One region of the Streptomyces sp. NPDC079141 genome, then DNA from elsewhere that is predicted to be linked to it. Evidence: riboswitches for the same ligand, from Rfam matches in the RefSeq annotation. Region 1 holds a riboswitch; the other holds the start of a gene.

Region 1 (8,774 bases):
GCTTCTTCTTCCTGGTCTTCGGTGTCATCGCGGTCATCTCCGCGATCGCCACGATCAACCCGATCTGGTCCATGGGCCCCTACCGTCCGGACCAGGTGTCGACCGGCGCCCAGCCCGACTGGTACATGGGCTTCTCCGAGGGCCTGATCCGTGTCATGCCGGGCTGGGAGGTCAACTTCTGGGGTCACACGCTCGTCCTGGGTGTGTTCATCCCGCTGATGATCTTCCCGCTGGTCCTGGTCGCGATCGCGGTCTACCCGTTCATCGAGTCCTGGGTCACCGGCGACAAGCGCGAGCACCACATCCTGGACCGCCCGCGCAACGCGCCGACCCGTACGGCCTTCGGTGTCGCCTGGATCACCTGGTACATGGTGCTGCTGATCGGTGGTGGAAACGACCTCTGGGCCACCCACTTCCACCTGTCGATCAACGCCATCACCTGGTTCGTCCGGATCGCGTTCTTCGTCGCGCCCGTCATCGCGTTCATCGTCACCAAGCGGATCTGCCTCGGCCTCCAGCGCCGCGACAAGGACAAGGTGCTGCACGGCCGCGAGTCGGGCATCATCAAGCGCCTGCCGCACGGTGAGTTCATCGAGGTGCACGAGCCGCTCAGCCAGGAGCAGCTGCACACGCTCACCGCGCACGAGCAGTACAAGCCGGCCGAGATCGGCCCGACGGTCGACGAGAACGGTGTCGAGCGCAAGGTGAAGGGCTCCCAGAAGCTGCGCGCCAAGCTCAGCGAGGCGTACTACGGCGAGGAGTCCCAGATTCCGAAGCCGACCGTCGAGGAGTACAAGGAGATCACGAGCGGCCACGGCCACCACTGATCGCTGCGGCGTCGCCACGCCGGCCAAAGGGCCCCGTCCGGTCTTCGGACGGGGCCCTTTGCCATGCCTTCCGGCTGGATAGGGTGGGGTCCACAGTCATCTACGACACCCAGGAGCGGCCTTATGAGCGCTGTGACCCCCGCTGGAGGCGACACCGCGGCGGGCCGTTCCTGGCCCGACGTCCTCAGCGCCCTGCTCGCCGGACGGGACCTGAGCGCCGGCGACACGGCGTGGGCCATGAACCGCTTCATGAGCGGCGAGGCGACGGACGCCCAGATCGCCGGCTTCATGGTGGCGCTGCGGGCCAAGGGAGAGACCGTCGAGGAGATCAACGGTCTCGTCGAGGCGATGTACGCGCACGCGCAGCCGCTGGACATCCCGGGGCCGGCCGTCGACATCGTCGGCACGGGCGGCGACCGGGCCAGGACGGTCAACATCTCGACCATGTCGGCCATCGTGATCGCGGGCACCGGGGCGAAGGTCGTCAAGCACGGCAACCGGGCGTCGTCCTCGGCGAGCGGCTCGTCGGACGTGCTGGAGAAGCTCGGCATCAACCTGGACCTGTCGCCCGAGCGGGTGGCGCAGGTGGTGGACCAGGCCGGGATCACCTTCTGCTTCGCGGCCAAGTTCCACCCCTCGATGCGGTTCGTCGGCGCGGTCCGCCGGGACCTGGGGATTCCGACCTCGTTCAACCTCCTCGGCCCGCTGACCAACCCCGCCCGGGTCACCTCCTCGGCGATCGGCTGCTTCGACACCCGTATGGCCGGGCTGATGGCCGGTGTGCTGGCCGAGCGCGGCTCGTCCGCACTGGTGTTCCGCGGCGACGACGGGCTCGACGAGCTGACGACCACGGCCACCTCCCGGGTGTGGATCGTCCGCGACGGCAAGGTCACCGAGGAGGCCTTCGACCCGCGGGAGGTCGGCATCGAGCTGGTCCCGGTCGAGGCTCTGCGGGGCGCGGACGCGTCGTACAACGCGGAGGTCGCCCGGCGGCTCCTGGACGGCGAGACCGGCCCCGTGCGCGAGGCGGTGCTGCTGAACTCGGCGGCGGCGCTGGTGGCCCTGAACCCGACCGAGGCCCCCCTGACGGACCAGATCCGCGCCGGGATGGCGAGGGCCGCGGAGTCCATCGACTCGGGGGCGGCGAAGCGGACGCTGGAGCGCTGGGTGGCGGCCAGCAACGCGTAGGTTCCGTGCCGGGATGTCCCGCGATCCGGACACGGGTTGCGGGACATCGATCACTTCACGTACGTTCCTGTACCAGGTCATGAGTGACAGTCATGAGGCCCCGGCCGACTGTCCGGCAACCCTCCGTCCGTGGCGGGGTGCCCCGGGTGAAGACCAGGCCGTAGCCACAAAGGCTTACGGCAAGCGCGGACCCCTCGCGTCACCAGGGGTCCTGGTCGTCGAGGAGTCTTCCGTGAGCAAGCGAATGCGATAGGGCCGCAGAGCCCCGCCTCCGCATCCCCTTTTCTCCGCTTTTCCCGCATGCCGTTGCCTGCTGCCGGCATGCCCTCTCACGGGAGTTCCGTCATGTCTGTCTCCAGCGTTGCCGCCGACCAGTCCGTTTGTGCCCCCCTGGCCGTTCTGGGCCGGGATGTCACGGTCCCGCTCGTCACCGGCGGCGAGGTCACCTACGCGGCCCTCGACTACGCCGCCAGCGCCCCCGCCCTCCAGCGGGTCTGGGACGACGTGGCGGCCTACGCGCCGTACTACGGCAGCGTCCACCGGGGCGCCGGATACCTCTCCCAGCTGTCCACGGACCTCTTCGAGAACGCCCGCAGGACCGTCGCCGAGTTTCTCGACTGCCGCGCCGACGACCAGCTGATCTTCACGCGCTCCACCACCGACTCGCTGAACCTGCTGGCCGCGGCCCTCCCTGCCGACTGCCAGGTCTTCGTCTTCGAGACCGAGCACCACGCCTCGCTGCTGCCCTGGCAGGACGCGAAGGTCACCTACCTCAACGCCCCGCGCACCCCGCAGCAGGCCGTGGCCACCCTGGAGCGCGCCCTCGCCGACCGCGACCCCTACGGCCCGGCCCTGGTCTGCGTCACCGGCGCCTCGAACGTCACCGGCGAGCTGTGGCCCGTACGGGAACTCGCCGCCGCCGCCCATGCGCACGGCGCCCGGATCGTCCTCGACGCCGCCCAGCTCGCCCCGCACCACCCGGTGTCCGTCCAGGATCTCGACGTCGACTGGGTCGCCTTCTCCGGCCACAAGCTCTACGCCCCCTTCGGCTCTGGCGTACTGGCCGGCCGCGCCGACTGGCTGCGCGCGGCCGACCCCTACCTCGCGGGCGGCGGCGCCAGCCGCAAGGTCACCCGGCGCGAGGACGGGGGAGTGGCCGTGGAGTGGCACGAGAGCGCGGCGCGGCACGAGGCCGGGTCGCCGAACGTCATCGGTGTCTACTCCATCGCGTCGGCCTGCAAGGCGCTGACGGAGGCGGGCTTCGACACCCTGGTCGCCCGTGAGCAGCACCTGATCGAGAAGGTCCGGGCGGGCCTCGCCGAGGTCCCGGAGGTGCGTGTCCTCTCCCTGTTCGGCGACGACGCCCCGCGGGTCGGCGTGATCTCCTTCGTCGTCGAGGGCTGGAACAGCTCCCACTTCGCCGCCGCGCTCTCCGCCGAGTACGGCATCGGCGTCCGCGACGGTCTGTTCTGCGCCCACCCGCTGGTCCGCACCCTGCTGGGCAGCGACCCGCAGACGCAGGGTGAGTGCGGTGCCCCCGAGGCGGCGCCCGGCGAGAAGTCCCTCAACGCGATCCGGGTCAGCTTCGGCGCGGGTACGCCGGACGAGCACGTCGAGCGGTTCGTGAACGCCGTGCGCGAACTCGTCACCGACGGCGCGAAGTGGAACTACCGCACGGAGGACGGGCGTTGCGTCCCGGCGGTCTGAAGCGGATCGGGGGTGTGCGGCGGTCGCCGCACACCCCCGATCCCGTGTCCTAGCTGTCCAGGCCGAGCGCGAACGCCGCCTCCAGGTCGTGCTGCGAGTACGTCCGGAACGCCACGTGCGTGTCCGTGCCCTCCACGCCGGGGATCTTGCTGATCCGGCCGGGGATGACCTCGGCGAGGTCCTCGTGCTGCTTCACCCGGACCATCGCGATCAGGTCGTAGGTACCGGTGACGGAGAAGACCTCGCTCACGCTGTCCAGCGAAGCGATCTGCTCCGCGATCTCGGGGATCCGGTCCACGCTGGTCTTGATGAGGACGATCGCGGTGATCACGGCTGGTTCTCTCCCTCGGGGGCCGGCGTCGCTGGGGTGGCCTTCACTCTAGTCGTACGGCCGAACCGCACCCAGGCGAAGCAGAGGCCCAGGCCGAAGCCCACGAGGTGCGCCAGATAGGCCACCCCCGGCCCGCTCGCCGCCCGCCCCGCCGCCAGCCACTGCAGGGCCGCCCAGAACGGCAGCACGATCCACGCCGGGAAGCGCAGCGGCAGGAAGAACAGGAACGGCAGCAGGCTGGTCACCCGGGCCCGTGGGAACAGCGCCAGGAACGCCCCGAGGACCGCGGAGATCGCGCCGGACGCGCCGACCAGGGACTGCTCGGAGTCGGCGTTGGCGGCCGCGTAGCCCAGCAGGGCGAGATAGCCGCAGCCCAGATAGAACAGGGTGAACTGGACGCGGCCCATCCGTTCCTCGGTGAGCACGCCGAAGACGTAGAGAAACAGCATGTTGCCCAGCAGGTGCACCCAGCTGCCGTGGACGAAGAGGGCCGTGGCCGGGGTCAGGGCGGCGCGGGCCGAGCCTTCGAACAGTTCGGCCGGGACCACGCCCCAGCGGCGGAAATAGGCGCGCTGCGCGGCGAGCAGTTCGTCGCCGGTGCCGTACACCGGATTGAGGCCCGAGGCGGGGCCGATCAGGAAGATCAGCGAGCACAGGGCGATCAGTCCGTATGTCACCGGCGAAGGCGTCCGGACCGCTCTGCCGACCGTTGTGCTCCAGTTGCTGATCATGAACACAGAGCATGACGTAACAGGATGGAATAGAACAGACTGCCTCGCCGCCGTGGACGCCCGAGCGGCGAGTCCCCGCCAGGCCGTAGGGTTACGAGCCACACGCACCGGGGACACCGGTGAGTCACCGACACTGGAAGGAAAGAACAGTCGCGATGACGGTTCCCCTGCCGACCGCCACCACGCGGTGGCGCTGCACCCTCTGCGGCAACCTCACCCGCTTCGACGTGACGCGTTCGTCGAAGGTCGTCGAGTACGTCCACCTCGACCTGGCCGGCGAGCCGAACGTGGAGGAGCGCGAGGTGGTCAGTGAGACCATCGAGTCGGTCCGCTGCCGCTGGTGCAATGCCGTGGACCAGGTGGAACTCGTGGACAGGCCGGGCGCCGGCTCCTGATCGGGAGCGGGCCCCGCACAGGCGATCCCCCCTGCCGGGGGATCCGCACAGGTATTGGGGTGACGACGGATGGTGGAGACCGCAGGCGGGGGGCCGGGCGACGGCGCCGCCGAGGTGCTCGACCGTCCGCTGCCCGATGGAGTGCGCCGCCGGGTCGTACAGATCGTCTCCGACGGCTTCGGTGGGCTGACCGTCGGTGAACTCCCGGCCCAGCTACGGCAGTACGCCCGTTTTGCTCCGAACCGGCGGGCCAAGTTCGCCGGTAACGCGATGGCTGCCGCGCTGGAGACCGATCCGCTGTTCCGGCAGCGCATCGGGGAGAAGCTGAGAGAGGCCCAGCCGGAACTCACCGGCGCCCTCGACTCGGGCTCGCCGCCCCCGGCCGCGGATCCGCTGGACGTCGCGGCCGCGGCCTACGTACTGCGGCCCACCGGCTGGGTGAAGCTCGTGACCGCGGCCGGCGAGGAGGCCCAGCGGGTCGACGCCGAGCGCGCCGACGAGGAGAGCCGGGCCGAGCTGGAGCGGCTGCGCGGCGAACTCGCCCTGGCCCGGGAGCTGACCCGGGCGGAGACCGAGCGGCTGCGCGCCGAACTGGAGACGGCCAAGAAGGAAGCCGAATCGCTTCACCGCAAGCTGCGCGCCGCTCTCAGCGATGTCAAGCGTGGTGAGGCGGCGCTGCGCAAGGTGCACGTCGAGACCGAGGCCCTGCGTGCCGAGGCGCATGCGCAGGTGTCCGCCGCCGAGAGCGAGACCCGGCGGCTGAAGGGGCGGCTCGGCGAGGCCGAGGCCGCTCTGGAGGCCACCCGCCGGGCCGCGCGCGAGGGCCGCAGCGTCGAGGACATGCGGGTCCGGCTGCTGCTGGACACCCTGCTGGACGCCGCCCAAGGGCTGCGCCGGGAGCTGGCGTTGCCGCCGGTGTCGGTGCGTCCGGCGGAGACCGTGGATGCGGTCGAACCGGGACGTATGACGCCGAAGGACATCGCCGCGCGGGCGCTGTCCGAGAACGACCCCGCGATTCTCGACCAGTTGCTCGCCCTGCCCCAGGCGCATCTGGTCGTCGACGGCTACAACGTCACCAAGACCGGCTATCCGCAGATGCCGTTGGAGAAGCAGCGCCTCAGGCTGCTCGGGCAGCTCTCGCAGCTGGCCGCGCAGACCGGCGCCGAGGTGACGTGTGTCTTCGACGGCGCCGAACTGGCCGCGCCGGTGCTGCTCGCGCCGCCGCGCGGGGTCCGTGTGCTGTTCTCCAAGCCCGGTGTCACGGCGGACGAACTGATCCGTCAGCTGGTGCGCGCCGAGCCGCCCGGCCGGCCGGTCATCGTCGCCTCGACCGACCGCGAGGTGGCCGACGGGGTCGCCAAGGCGGGCGCCCGGCCGGTGGCTTCTGCGGTGCTTCTCAAGCGCCTGTCCTGAAGGTCAACGTACAGACGCATTGCCCGAATTGACGGAAGCGTCACGCAACGTAGCGTCAAGTGGACATCACTGCACGTGGGTTGATGGCAAAGAATGCGGACGGTAACCGGGATAAATCGCCCATGGGTTTGAACTGATCACAGCTGTGTCACTAGGGTCTGCCTTCGAACCTTCGAACCTTCGCTCGGAAGGTCACTGAGAAGAAGGAGCTCGCCTCCGTGGCGTCCCACCGTCGACCCAAGCAGCCGAGCCGCGCGCGTGTCACCGTGCTGACCACCGCCGCCGCTGCCGCCGTGGCCATCAGCTCGCAGGCGGCCAACGCCGCTCCCAGTGAGAAGCCGAGCAAGGACGAGGTCAAGGCCAAGGTCGACAAGCTCTACGAAGAGGCCGAGCACGCGACCGAGAAGTACAACGGCGCCAAGGAGAAGCAGGAGAAGCTCCAGAAGGAGATCTCCACCATCCAGGACAACGTCGCGCGCGGTCAGGAAGACCTGAACGAGATGCGTGACTCCATAGGTCTGGCGGCCGCCGCCCAGTACCGCACGGGGTCCATCGACTCCTCCGTCCAGCTCTTCCTCTCCTCCGACCCGGACGACTACCTCGACAAGGCCTCCACGCTCGACCAGTTGAGCAGCCAGCAGGTCGAGGCGCTGAAGAAGATCCAGGACAAGCAGCGCGAACTCGCCCAGGACCGGGCCGAGGCCACCGAGAAGCTCAAGGACCTCGCCTCCACCCGGACCGAACTGGGCAAGAACAAGACGGAAGTCCAGGCGAAGCTGGCCGAGGCGCAGAAGCTGCTCAACACCCTGACCGCCGCCGAGAAGGCCGCCCTCGCCGCCGAGGAGGAGCGGGCCAGCCGTTCCGCCTCCGACCGCGTCGAGCTCGGCGATGCCCCCGCCGGCTCCGGCCGCGCGATGGCCGCCTACCAGGCTGCCCAGAGCAAGATCGGCTCGCCTTACGTCTACGGCGCCTCCGGCCCCTCCTCCTTCGACTGCTCGGGCCTGACCTCCTGGGCCTTCGCCCAGGCCGGCGTCTCCATCCCGCGCACCTCGCAGGCCCAGGCCAGTGCCGGCACGCGGATCTACAGCCAGTCCGACCTCAAGGTCGGCGACCTGGTCATCTTCTACAGCGACCAGCACCACGTCGGCTTCTACGCGGGCAACGGCCAGATCCTGCACGCCCCGCGCACCGGCACGGTCGTCCGCTACGAGTCGATCAACAACATGCCGTTCCAGTTCGGCGTCCGGATCTGATCGCCCTCACCCTCCAAGATCAGGACACGGCACCGCCCGTTCGGGCGAATCCCGCCGACCTGAACTGACCCCGCGCCCCGCCCATGACCTGCGTCATAGGCGGGGCGTCACGGTGTGTGCCCACGGCGGTCGTTGGTCGGTGCCCCGTCCCGGGGTTACTGTCTGCCGCGTTTCCTGTCCGCCAGTGAGATGGGGTGCGGCTTCTCGTGAGGTCACATCGTCGCCTTGTACCGTCCGGGTTCGACCGGGGCGCCAGTGCCGCGCTCTGCGTCATGTCAGCCGCGGCAGCCGCCCTCGGGGCCGTACCGGCCACCTCCGCGATGGCCGCGCCGCACGACGACACCCGGGCCGAGGTGGACCGCCTCTACGAGGAGGCCGAGAAGGCCACCGAGGCGTACAACAAGGCGGACGAACGCGCCGACGCGCTGCGCAAGCAGGTCGGCAACGCGCAGGACCGGATCGCCCGGCAGCAGGAGCGCATCAACGCCATGCGGGAGGCGCTCGGTTCGCTGGCCGGCGCCCAGTACCGCTCCGGCGGCCTCGACCCGTCCCTGGCCCTGCTGTTCTCCGACGACCCGGACGACTACCTCGACAAGGCGGCCGTCCTCGACCGGATCACCGCGCACCAGGCCGGCGAGCTGAAGGACCTTCAGGGCGCTATGCGCGAACTCGCCCAGGAGCGCGCGGAGGCCTCCCGCAAGCTCGGCGAGCTGGAGAAGAGCCGCAAGGCCGTCGCCTCCCACAAACGGACCGTGGAGAACAAGCTCGCCAAGGCCCGGCAACTGCTCAACTCCCTGCCCTCCGCCGAGCGCGCCGCCTACGACCGCGCCTCCCGTTCCGGCCGCTCCGGCATGCCCAACCTCGGGGGCGCCGTCCCGGCCTCGGGCCGCGCCGCCGCCGCGGTCGCCGCCGCCCGCTCCGCCGTCGGC
Region 2 (8,774 bases), on a different contig from region 1:
TGGCGCGTACGACCGCCTCGGGGCCGCGCTCGCGGCCGGTCGCCCGGCGGGCCTGGTGCAGCAGCACGGGGGGCCCGGGGGGTGTCCCCCCGGACGGCACAGTGTCCGCCCCGACCAGGGCGGCCTTCATCCCGGTGCCGCCCACGTCGAGGGCGATGACATGTCTCACGGGGGACAGTGTGGCCCGCCGACCCTCAAGAGGTCTAGTCCACTCACGTGGTGTAGACCTTATGGCGACGTTTCGAAAGTTTTCGCAGTGGGTTGGGGCTGGAACAGCAGTGCAGCGGCGTAGTAAAGGGATGATCGCGGTTGTGTCCGCACTGGGCATGATGGCGGTTCTGGGCGGCTGCGGCCTCACCGGGGACTCGGACGAGGTGACGCTGAGGCTGGTCGCGGCCGACTACGGCGACAGCGCGTCCAACAGCTCCCGGAAGTACTGGGACTCCCTGGTCAAGGAGTACGAGGACGCCCACCCCGACGTCCACGTCGAGGTCAGCGTGTACTCCTGGACCGAGGTCGACCGCAAGGTCAAGGAGATGGTCGACGCCGGCAAGGCGCCCGACCTGGCGCAGATCGGCGCGTACGCCGACTACGCCAGGGCCGGCAAGCTCTACACGGCCAGCGAGCTGCTCTCCATCACCACCCAGGCCGACTTCGTGCCGCAGCTGGCCTCCGCGGGAGCGGTGAACGGGACCCAGTACGGCATGCCGTTCGCCTCCTCCACCCGCCTGCTCTTCTACAACAAGACCCTCTTCGACGAGGCCGGCATCCAGCCGCCCGAGACCTGGCAGGAGCTGGCCGCCGCCGCCGAGGCACTGAAGGCGGAGGGCGTGAAGTACCCCTACGCCCTCCCGCTCGGCCCCGAGGAGGCGCAGGCCGAGACCATGCAGTGGCTGCTCAGCGGGGGCGGCGGCTACACCGACACCGACGTGGGCACCTACGACGTCGACTCCTCGGAGAACGTCGCCACCTTCACCTGGCTCAAGGACGAGCTGGTCGACAAGGACCTCACCGGACCGGTCGCGCCCGCCTCCCTCAACCGCGCCGACGCCTTCGAGGCGTTCACGGACGGCGACGTCGGCATGCTCAACGGGCATCCCTCGCTGATGAAGGCGGCCACCGCGAAGGGCGTGAAGTTCGGCATGGTGCCGATGCCCGGCGCCGACGGGCCGAGCCGGATCTCCATGGGCGTCGCCGACTGGATGATGGCCTTCAAGCAGAACGGCCACGCCGAGCAGGCCGGCGACTTCCTCGACTTCGTCTACGACGAGAAGAACGTGCTCGCGTTCTCGCGGGAGTACGACCTGCTGCCCGTGACGAACTCCGTCTCCGACGTCATGAGCACGGCGGAGCAGGACGAGGAGCTGCGGCCGTTCCTGGAGGCGCTGCCCGCCTCCGAGCTGTACCCGGTGGGCCGGACCTCCTGGGCGGCGGTCAGCGCGGCGGTCAAGGACAGGATCGGCAAGGCGGTCGCGCCCGGCGGCAACCCGTCGACCGTGCTCCAGCAGCTCCAGGTGACGGCGGTCGCGGAGGAGAGCGCGGAGTAGCCCCGCTGTCAGTGGCGGCGGCTACGGTGCGGGGTATGGAACAGGAGCCGCTGGGTCGCAGGGAGCAGTCGATCCTCGCCCTGGAACGCCGTGGCTTCCCGGGGCCGGGAGCGAAGGAGCGGGCGATACGCGAGGAGCTGGGGCTGGCCCCCGTGCGCTACTACCAGCTCCTCAACGCCCTCCTCGACGACGAGCGGGCCCTGGCCCACGACCCGGTGACGGTGAACCGGCTGCGCAGGGTGCGCGAGTCCCGGCGCTCGGAGCGGTGAGCGCGGGCTACAGGCGCGCCGCCAGGCTCCTCAGCAGCCTCACCACTCCCGCCGGTCCCTGCACCACCATGTCCGCCCGCTCCTCCAGCTCCGGAACCTCCTCGCTGGCGCTGCACACCAGCAGACCCGGAGTGCCGTCGGTGCGGAGCTTGTCCACGGCCGCGTAGGCGGGGAGATCGCCCAGGTCGTCACCGGCGTAGAGGACCGAGGCCGCGTCGATCTCGCGGACGTAGTCGAGGAGGGCGACGCCCTTGTCCATGCCGGGCGGGCGCAGTTCCAGGACCATACGGCCGGGCTCGACGATCAGGCCGTGGCGGGCGGCCAGTTCGGCGAGGGGCTCGCGCAGGGCTTCGAAGGCGGCCTGGGGGTCGTCGGCGCGGCGGGTGTGGACGGCGACCGCGCGGCCCTTCTCCTCGATCCAGGTGCCGTGCCAGGCCCCGACCCCGTCGAGGACACCGGGCAGCTCGGCGCGGACGGCCGCGACGCCGGGGTCGGGGGCGGGCGCGCTGACGGTGGCGGAGACGGCGTCCCAGCGTTCGGCGCCGTAGTGGCCGAGCACGACGAGGTGCTCCAGGCCGCGAACGCCGGCGAAACCGCCGTAGCGGACGGCGACGCCGGCCGGGCGTCCGGTGACCACGGCGACGGCGGCCACCTTCGGCGCGAGGGCGGCCAGCGCGGGCACCGCCTCGGGGTGGGCGCGGGCCTGTTCGGGGTCCGCCACGATCGGCGCGAGCGTCCCGTCGAAGTCGAGCGCGATCACCGCGCGGTCGGGCCGCGCCAGCAGCGCGTCCAGACCGGCTCGTCCGGCGGGGGTGGAAGGGGTCGGCAGTGCGTCCGTGGAGTCCGTATGGCTGCCCATACGGGGACCATATCCACGGGAGCCGGAGGCACGCATGCAGATCTCAGCCGGTCAGTGCGCGCAGCTGCTCCAGGAACCACGCCGCCGGCGGCAGCGCGGTCGCGGACGCCGCCAGCCGCTTCGTCCGTTCCGCCCGCTCGCCCGCCGGCATCCCCAGCGCCTCGTGGAGCGCGTTCGCCGTCCCCCCGATGTCGTACGGGTTGACCACGACCGCGTCCTCGCCCAGCTCCTCGAACGCCCCGGCCTCCCGCGACAGCACCAGCACGCAGCCCTCGTCGGACACGACCGGCACCTCCTTCGCGACCAGGTTCATGCCGTCCCGGATGGGGTTCACCAGCGCCACGTCGGCGATCCGGTACGCGGCCAGGGAGCGCGCGAAGTCGTCCTTGACATGGAGCACGACCGGCGTCCAGTCCGCCGTACCGAACTCCTCGTTGATCGAGTCCGCCAGCCGCCGCACCTCGGCCGTGTAGTCCCGGTACACCGCCAGGTCCTGGCGGGACGGGTACGCGAAGGCCACGTGCACCACGCGTTCCTGCCACCACGGGAACGCCGTCAGCAGCTCCCGGTACGCCAGCAGGCCCCGCACGATGTTCTTGGACAGCTCGGTGCGGTCCACCCGCACGATCGCCTTGCGCGGCTCCCCGTCCGGCCCCGCCCCGATCTCCGTCCGCAGCGCCGCCATCCGTTCCTCGACGTCGGCCTCGTGCGACCGCTTGCGCAGGAAGTCCGCGTCTGCGCCCAGTCCGTGCACCCCGACCTCGGTGTCCCCGAGGCCGCCCGCGATCTCCGTGCAGCACGCGGTGAACGCGTCCGCCCAGCGGTGGGTGAGGAAGCCGAGCCGGTCGGCGCCGAGCATGCCCTCCAGCACCTCGCGGGCCACCCGGTCGGGCAGCATGCGGAAGTAGTCCACCGGGGCCCACGGGGTGTGCGAGAAGTGGGCGATCCGCAGGTCCGGGCGCAGCCGGCGCAGCATGCCCGGCACCAGCGTCAGGTGGTAGTCCTGGACCAGGACCGCCGCCCCGTCGCCCGCCTCCTCGGCCAGCGCCTCGGCGAAGGCCCGGTTGTAGCGGGCGTAGTTCCCCCACTGCCGCCAGAACTCGTTGTCGAACAGCGGCTCGACCGGCGTCTGGTAGAGCATGTGGTGGACGAACCACAGCACCGAGTTGGCGATGCCGTTGTACGCGTCGGCATGCACCTCGGCGTCGATGTCCAGCATCCGTACGCCGGCCTCGCCGACCCCGCGCCGGACCGCCTCGCGGTCACCGTCGGACAGCGCCGAGCACACCCACAGGGCGCCGGCGTCCGGGCCGATGGCCGACAGGCCCGACACCAGTCCGCCGCCACCCCGCTTGGCGTGCAGCGATCCGTCCTCCTGCACCTCGTAGGACACCGGGCCGCGATTCGACGCGACCAGCACCTGGGCAGCACCGTGCGTGGAAGCCATGTGCTCCAACCTAGCCCGCACCGTAAACGCTCAAACGTACGAGCCGCCCGTCGAGACGTGCGCTACGCCACCTTGCGTGACGCGTACTCGGTGATCTCCACCATCGGCGGCCGCTCCTCCGTGTCCACGGAGTACGTACGTGGCTCGAAACCGTCCTCGCCGCGCTCGAACTGGGTGAGCGAGGGGCGGATGAGATGCCCGCGGGCCAGCCGCAGCTGTGCCGTGCGGTAGATCGCGGCGGACATCCGGCCGAGCGCCTGCCCGTCCTGGTGCCGGTGCTTGCGGACCCCGACGTCGACCTGGGCCAGCGCGTCCAGGCCCACCAGGTGCAGGGCGTCGATCAGCATGCCCAGCTCCACGCCGTAGCCCACCGGGAACGGCAGCTGTTCCAGCAGCGTGCGACGGGCCGCGTACTCGCCGCCCAGCGGCTGCACGAACCCGGCCAGCTGCGGCCAGTGCATGTTCAGCAGCGGGCGGGCCATCAGCTCGGTGACCCGGCCGCCCTGCCCGGCGGCCTGGCCGAGCGGACGGTCGTACATCGCCTTGACCAGGTCCACCCCGGGTTCGGTGAGCAGCGGGCCCACGATCCCCGAGACGAACTCCGACTTGAACTCCTTCAGGTCGGCGTCGATGAAGCAGACGATGTCGCCCCGGGTGACCAGCAGCGAGCGCCAGAGCACCTCGCCCTTGCCCGGCACGGCCGGTATGCGGGGCAGGATCTCGTCCCGGTGCACCACCGTCGCCCCGGCCGCCGCGGCGACCTCGGAGGTACGGTCGGTCGACCCGGAGTCGACGACGACGATCTCGTCGACGAGCGGGACCTGCTGCATGAGGTCGTGACGGATCACGGCGACGATCTCGCCGACCGTCTCCTCCTCGTTGAGCGCGGGCAGCACGACGGAGACCGACTGGCCCGTGCTGCGTTTGGCGGCCAGGATCTTGTGGAGCGGGCGATCGGTCGCGGACCAGGACCGGGTGCTCAGCCAGCGCTCGACTTCTTCCAGCACAGTCTGCGGCTCCTCACGTGTCTCGCGGTTCGGACGGCTCTCTTCACTGTCCTGGCCTTCGGTTACAGTCTTGAGCAACGCTGATGACCATCGCATGTCAGGGGTCGTTAGCGCTTACAACTACATACCGCTCATCCAGAGGGGCAGAGGGATACGGCCCGATGAAGCCCCGGCAACCCTCCAGTCGGTCTCGTTCACGCGAGGCTCCCGGCTAGGGAAGGTGCCAAATCCGTCTCACGACGAGATGCGTCGTGAGGAAGATGAGGAGAAAGGGCCTCGCCTCACATGGCTGTGCAGACTGTTGCAAGCACCGGAAACTCCACTGTCGACCTCGGTCCCGCCGCGGCCCTGAGCTGCCGCGAGTGCGGTCACCGGGTACCCCTCGGACCGCTCTTTGCATGCGAGGAGTGTTTCGGCCCGCTGGAGATCGCCTACGACTTCTCGGCCTACGACACCGAAGAGCTCCGCAAGCGCATCGAAGCGGGTCCCGCGAACATCTGGCGTTATGCGCCGCTGCTGCCCGTCCCCGCGGACGTGGCCGACAAGCCCAACATCAACCCGGGCTGGACCAAGCTCGTCAAGGCCGACAATCTGGCCCGTGAGCTCGGCGTGACCGGCGGTTTGTATGTGAAGGACGACTCCGGTAACCCGACGCACTCCTTCAAGGACCGCGTCGTCGCCCAGGCCCTGGAGGCCGCGCGCGCCTTCGGCTTCACCACGCTCTCCTGCTCCTCCACCGGCAACCTGGCCGGCGCCGTCGGCGCCGCCGCCGCCCGCGCCGGCTTCCGCTCCTGCGTGTTCATCCCGCACGACCTGGAGCAGGGCAAGGTCGTCATGGCCGCGGTCTACGGCGGTGAGCTCGTCGGCATCGAGGGCAACTACGACGACGTGAACCGTTTCTGCTCCGAGCTGATCGGCGACCCGGCCGGCGAGGGCTGGGGCTTCGTCAACGTCAACCTGCGGCCGTACTACGCGGAGGGCTCCAAGACCCTCGCGTACGAGATCTGCGAGCAGCTCGGCTGGCAGCTGCCCGACCAGCTCGTCGTGCCGATCGCCTCCGGCTCCCAGCTCACGAAGATCGACAAGGGTCTGCAGGAGCTGATCAAGCTCGGGCTCGTCGAGGACAAGCCGTACAAGATCTTCGGTGCGCAGGCGGAGGGCTGCTCGCCGGTGTCGGTGGCGTACAAGGCGGGCCACGACGTCGTCCGCCCGCAGAAGCCGAACACCATCGCCAAGTCGCTGGCCATCGGCAACCCGGCGGACGGGCCGTACGTCCTGGACATCGCCCGGCGGACCGGTGGCGCGGTGGAGGACGTGACGGACGAGCAGATCGTCGAGGCGATCAAGGTCCTTGCCAGGACCGAGGGGATCTTCGCGGAGACCGCCGGTGGTGTCACCGTGGGTGTGACGCGGAAGCTGATCGAGAACGGGCTGCTGGATCCGACGTTGACGACGGTCGTGCTGAACACGGGTGACGGTCTCAAGACGTTGGATGCGGTGGCCGGGACTGGTCTGACGGCGACGATTCGTCCCAACCTTGAGTCGTTCCGTGAGGCCGGGCTCGTGTAGCTGTTGTCGTCTGCGGGCCGGTGGGGGCTGGTCGCGCAGTTCCCCGCGCCCCTAGGTTTGTTTCCCTTCCGGAGGTTTCCACCGTGAGCGTTTCCGTTCGCATCCCCACCATCCTGCGCACCTACACCGGCGGCCAGGCCGAAGTGACCGCCGAGGGCGGCACCCTCGCCGAGGTCATCGCCGACCTGGAGAAGAACCACACCGGGATCGCCGCCCGGGTGCTCGACGACCAGGGCAAGCTGCGTCGGTTCGTCAACGTGTACGTCAACGACGACGACGTCCGCTTCGAGCAGGGCCTGGAGACGGCGACGCCGGACGGTGCCGGCGTGTCGATCATTCCGGCCGTCGCCGGCGGCTGATCCTTACCGTCGGTAATCGCCGTCACCAAGAGTTCATCGAATTGCCCTCTCCGTAAGAGAAACGGAGGGGGCAATTCTGCATGGTTGAGCGCGATAGAGTTGGGGAAACAGCGGCTCCCCGCATGCCGGACGCATATGAGCACCGGCTTCGCATGCGATGAGAAGTAGCCAAAGTGTGCGTGTCTTTTGCGCCTTCTGTGCTATTTATGGGGCCCGACTTGCCCTGAATTCGGGCGAATTCTCACTACATTCCGGACCGCGCGCGTCCAGAATTCTCGTCCGATTGACCTGTTGCAGACGGCAGTTGGACAGATACATTCAGCCGCGGTCGACGCGTTCCGGCGCACGCCCCCAAACCGTGGGGGGTGAGGTCTGACCCGGATCCGCGAAGTGTGGATCTGTGCAAGGGCCAGTAATAGGGGAGTTAGGCATGGCTCAGGGCACCGTCAAGTGGTTCAACGCGGAGAAGGGGTACGGCTTCATCGCGGTCGACGGTGGTGCGGATGTTTTCGTCCACTACAGCGCGATCCAGATGGACGGCTACCGCACCCTGGAAGAGGGCCAGCGGGTCGAGTTCGAGATCTCGCAGGGCCAGAAAGGCCCGCAGGCCGACATGGTTCGCGTCACTGCCTGAACGCGCGACCAACGAACCGCAAGCGACGTCTTCTGTTGAAGGGCTCGTGCCTCGGGGTACCCACCCCGCGGGTACGAGCCCTTCGGCATGTCCCGCTCTGTCTCCGTTCGATCCCCGAGAGCCGCTTGCACCCGCCCGTCACCCGACCACCACCCCTCAACGAGCGCCCGCTTCGCGAGCGCGCCTTGCACTCTCTTGGGTCGAGTGCTAATCATTGGCGTTAGCACTCTGAAGGTGAGAGTGACAACGAAGGACCGGGTCGGTGAGGCCCGCGGGCCGGGTGGGGCAAGGATCCACAAGGCATGCGAGCCGTCCGTCGCGGGCGCGGGCGCGGTCCATAGAGGTACTCACCGCCAGTCCTGGAGGGACCACTTCACATGGCCAAGATCATCGCGTTCGACGAGGAGGCGCGGCGCGGCCTTGAGCGCGGTATGAACCAGCTCGCCGACGCCGTCAAGGTCACCCTCGGCCCCAAGGGCCGCAACGTCGTCCTTGAGAAGAAGTGGGGCGCCCCCACGATCACCAACGATGGTGTGTCCATCGCCAAGGAGATCGAGCTGGAGGACCCGTACGAGAAGATCGGCGCCGAGCTGGTCAAGGAAGTCGCCAAGAAGACGGACGACGTCGCCGGTGACGGTACGACCACCGCGACCGTTCTCGCCCAGGCCCTGGTCAAGGAAGGCCTGCGCAATGTAGCCGCCGGCGCCAACCCGATGGCCCTCAAGCGCGGTATCGAGAAGGCCGTCGAGGCCGTCTCCGCCGCCCTGCTGGAGCAGGCGAAGGACGTCGAGACCAAGGAGCAGATCGCCTCCACGGCCTCCATCTCCGCCGCCGACACCCAGATCGGCGAGCTCATCGCCGAGGCCATGGACAAGGTCGGCAAGGAAGGCGTCATCACCGTCGAGGAGTCCCAGACCTTCGGTCTGGAGCTGGAGCTCACCGAGGGTATGCGCTTCGACAAGGGCTACATCTCGGCGTACTTCGCCACCGACATGGAGCGGATGGAGGCGTCGCTCGACGACCCGTACATCCTGATCGCCAACTCCAAGATCGGTTCCGTCAAGGACCTGCTCCCGCTCCTGG

Evidence for each region. Region 1 has a riboswitch for S-adenosylmethionine ahead of AB0Q90_RS07320 (aminotransferase class V-fold PLP-dependent enzyme). Riboswitches for the same ligand answer to the same signal wherever they lie in the genome.
Region 2: it holds a riboswitch for S-adenosylmethionine, as region 1 does, so the genes downstream of both, thrC (threonine synthase) here and AB0Q90_RS07320 (aminotransferase class V-fold PLP-dependent enzyme) in region 1, are expected to answer to the same signal.

What each region holds. Positions count from the first base shown of each region.
Region 1 covers NZ_JBFBLP010000002.1:492,972-501,745, forward strand. Annotated here, with positions in the region: gene AB0Q90_RS07310 (cytochrome bc complex cytochrome b subunit) at 1-827, shown strand, start outside; gene trpD (anthranilate phosphoribosyltransferase) at 951-2,015, shown strand; SAM riboswitch class IV at 2,091-2,207, shown strand; gene AB0Q90_RS07320 (aminotransferase class V-fold PLP-dependent enzyme) at 2,361-3,722, shown strand; gene AB0Q90_RS07325 (Lrp/AsnC ligand binding domain-containing protein) at 3,772-4,053, opposite strand; gene AB0Q90_RS07330 (rhomboid family intramembrane serine protease) at 4,050-4,784, opposite strand; gene AB0Q90_RS07335 (hypothetical protein) at 4,940-5,179, shown strand; gene AB0Q90_RS07340 (NYN domain-containing protein) at 5,249-6,592, shown strand; gene AB0Q90_RS07345 (NlpC/P60 family protein) at 6,811-7,845, shown strand; gene AB0Q90_RS07350 (NlpC/P60 family protein) at 8,052-8,774, shown strand, end outside.
Region 2 covers NZ_JBFBLP010000005.1:146,291-155,064, forward strand. Annotated here, with positions in the region: gene AB0Q90_RS17360 (ROK family protein) at 1-169, opposite strand, end outside; gene AB0Q90_RS17365 (extracellular solute-binding protein) at 327-1,547, shown strand; gene AB0Q90_RS17370 (DUF3263 domain-containing protein) at 1,583-1,816, shown strand; gene otsB (trehalose-phosphatase) at 1,824-2,675, opposite strand; gene AB0Q90_RS17380 (trehalose-6-phosphate synthase) at 2,719-4,122, opposite strand; gene AB0Q90_RS17385 (glucosyl-3-phosphoglycerate synthase) at 4,185-5,129, opposite strand; SAM riboswitch class I at 5,258-5,396, shown strand; gene thrC (threonine synthase) at 5,415-6,698, shown strand; gene AB0Q90_RS17395 (MoaD/ThiS family protein) at 6,782-7,057, shown strand; gene AB0Q90_RS17400 (cold-shock protein) at 7,488-7,691, shown strand; gene groL (chaperonin GroEL) at 8,069-8,774, shown strand, end outside.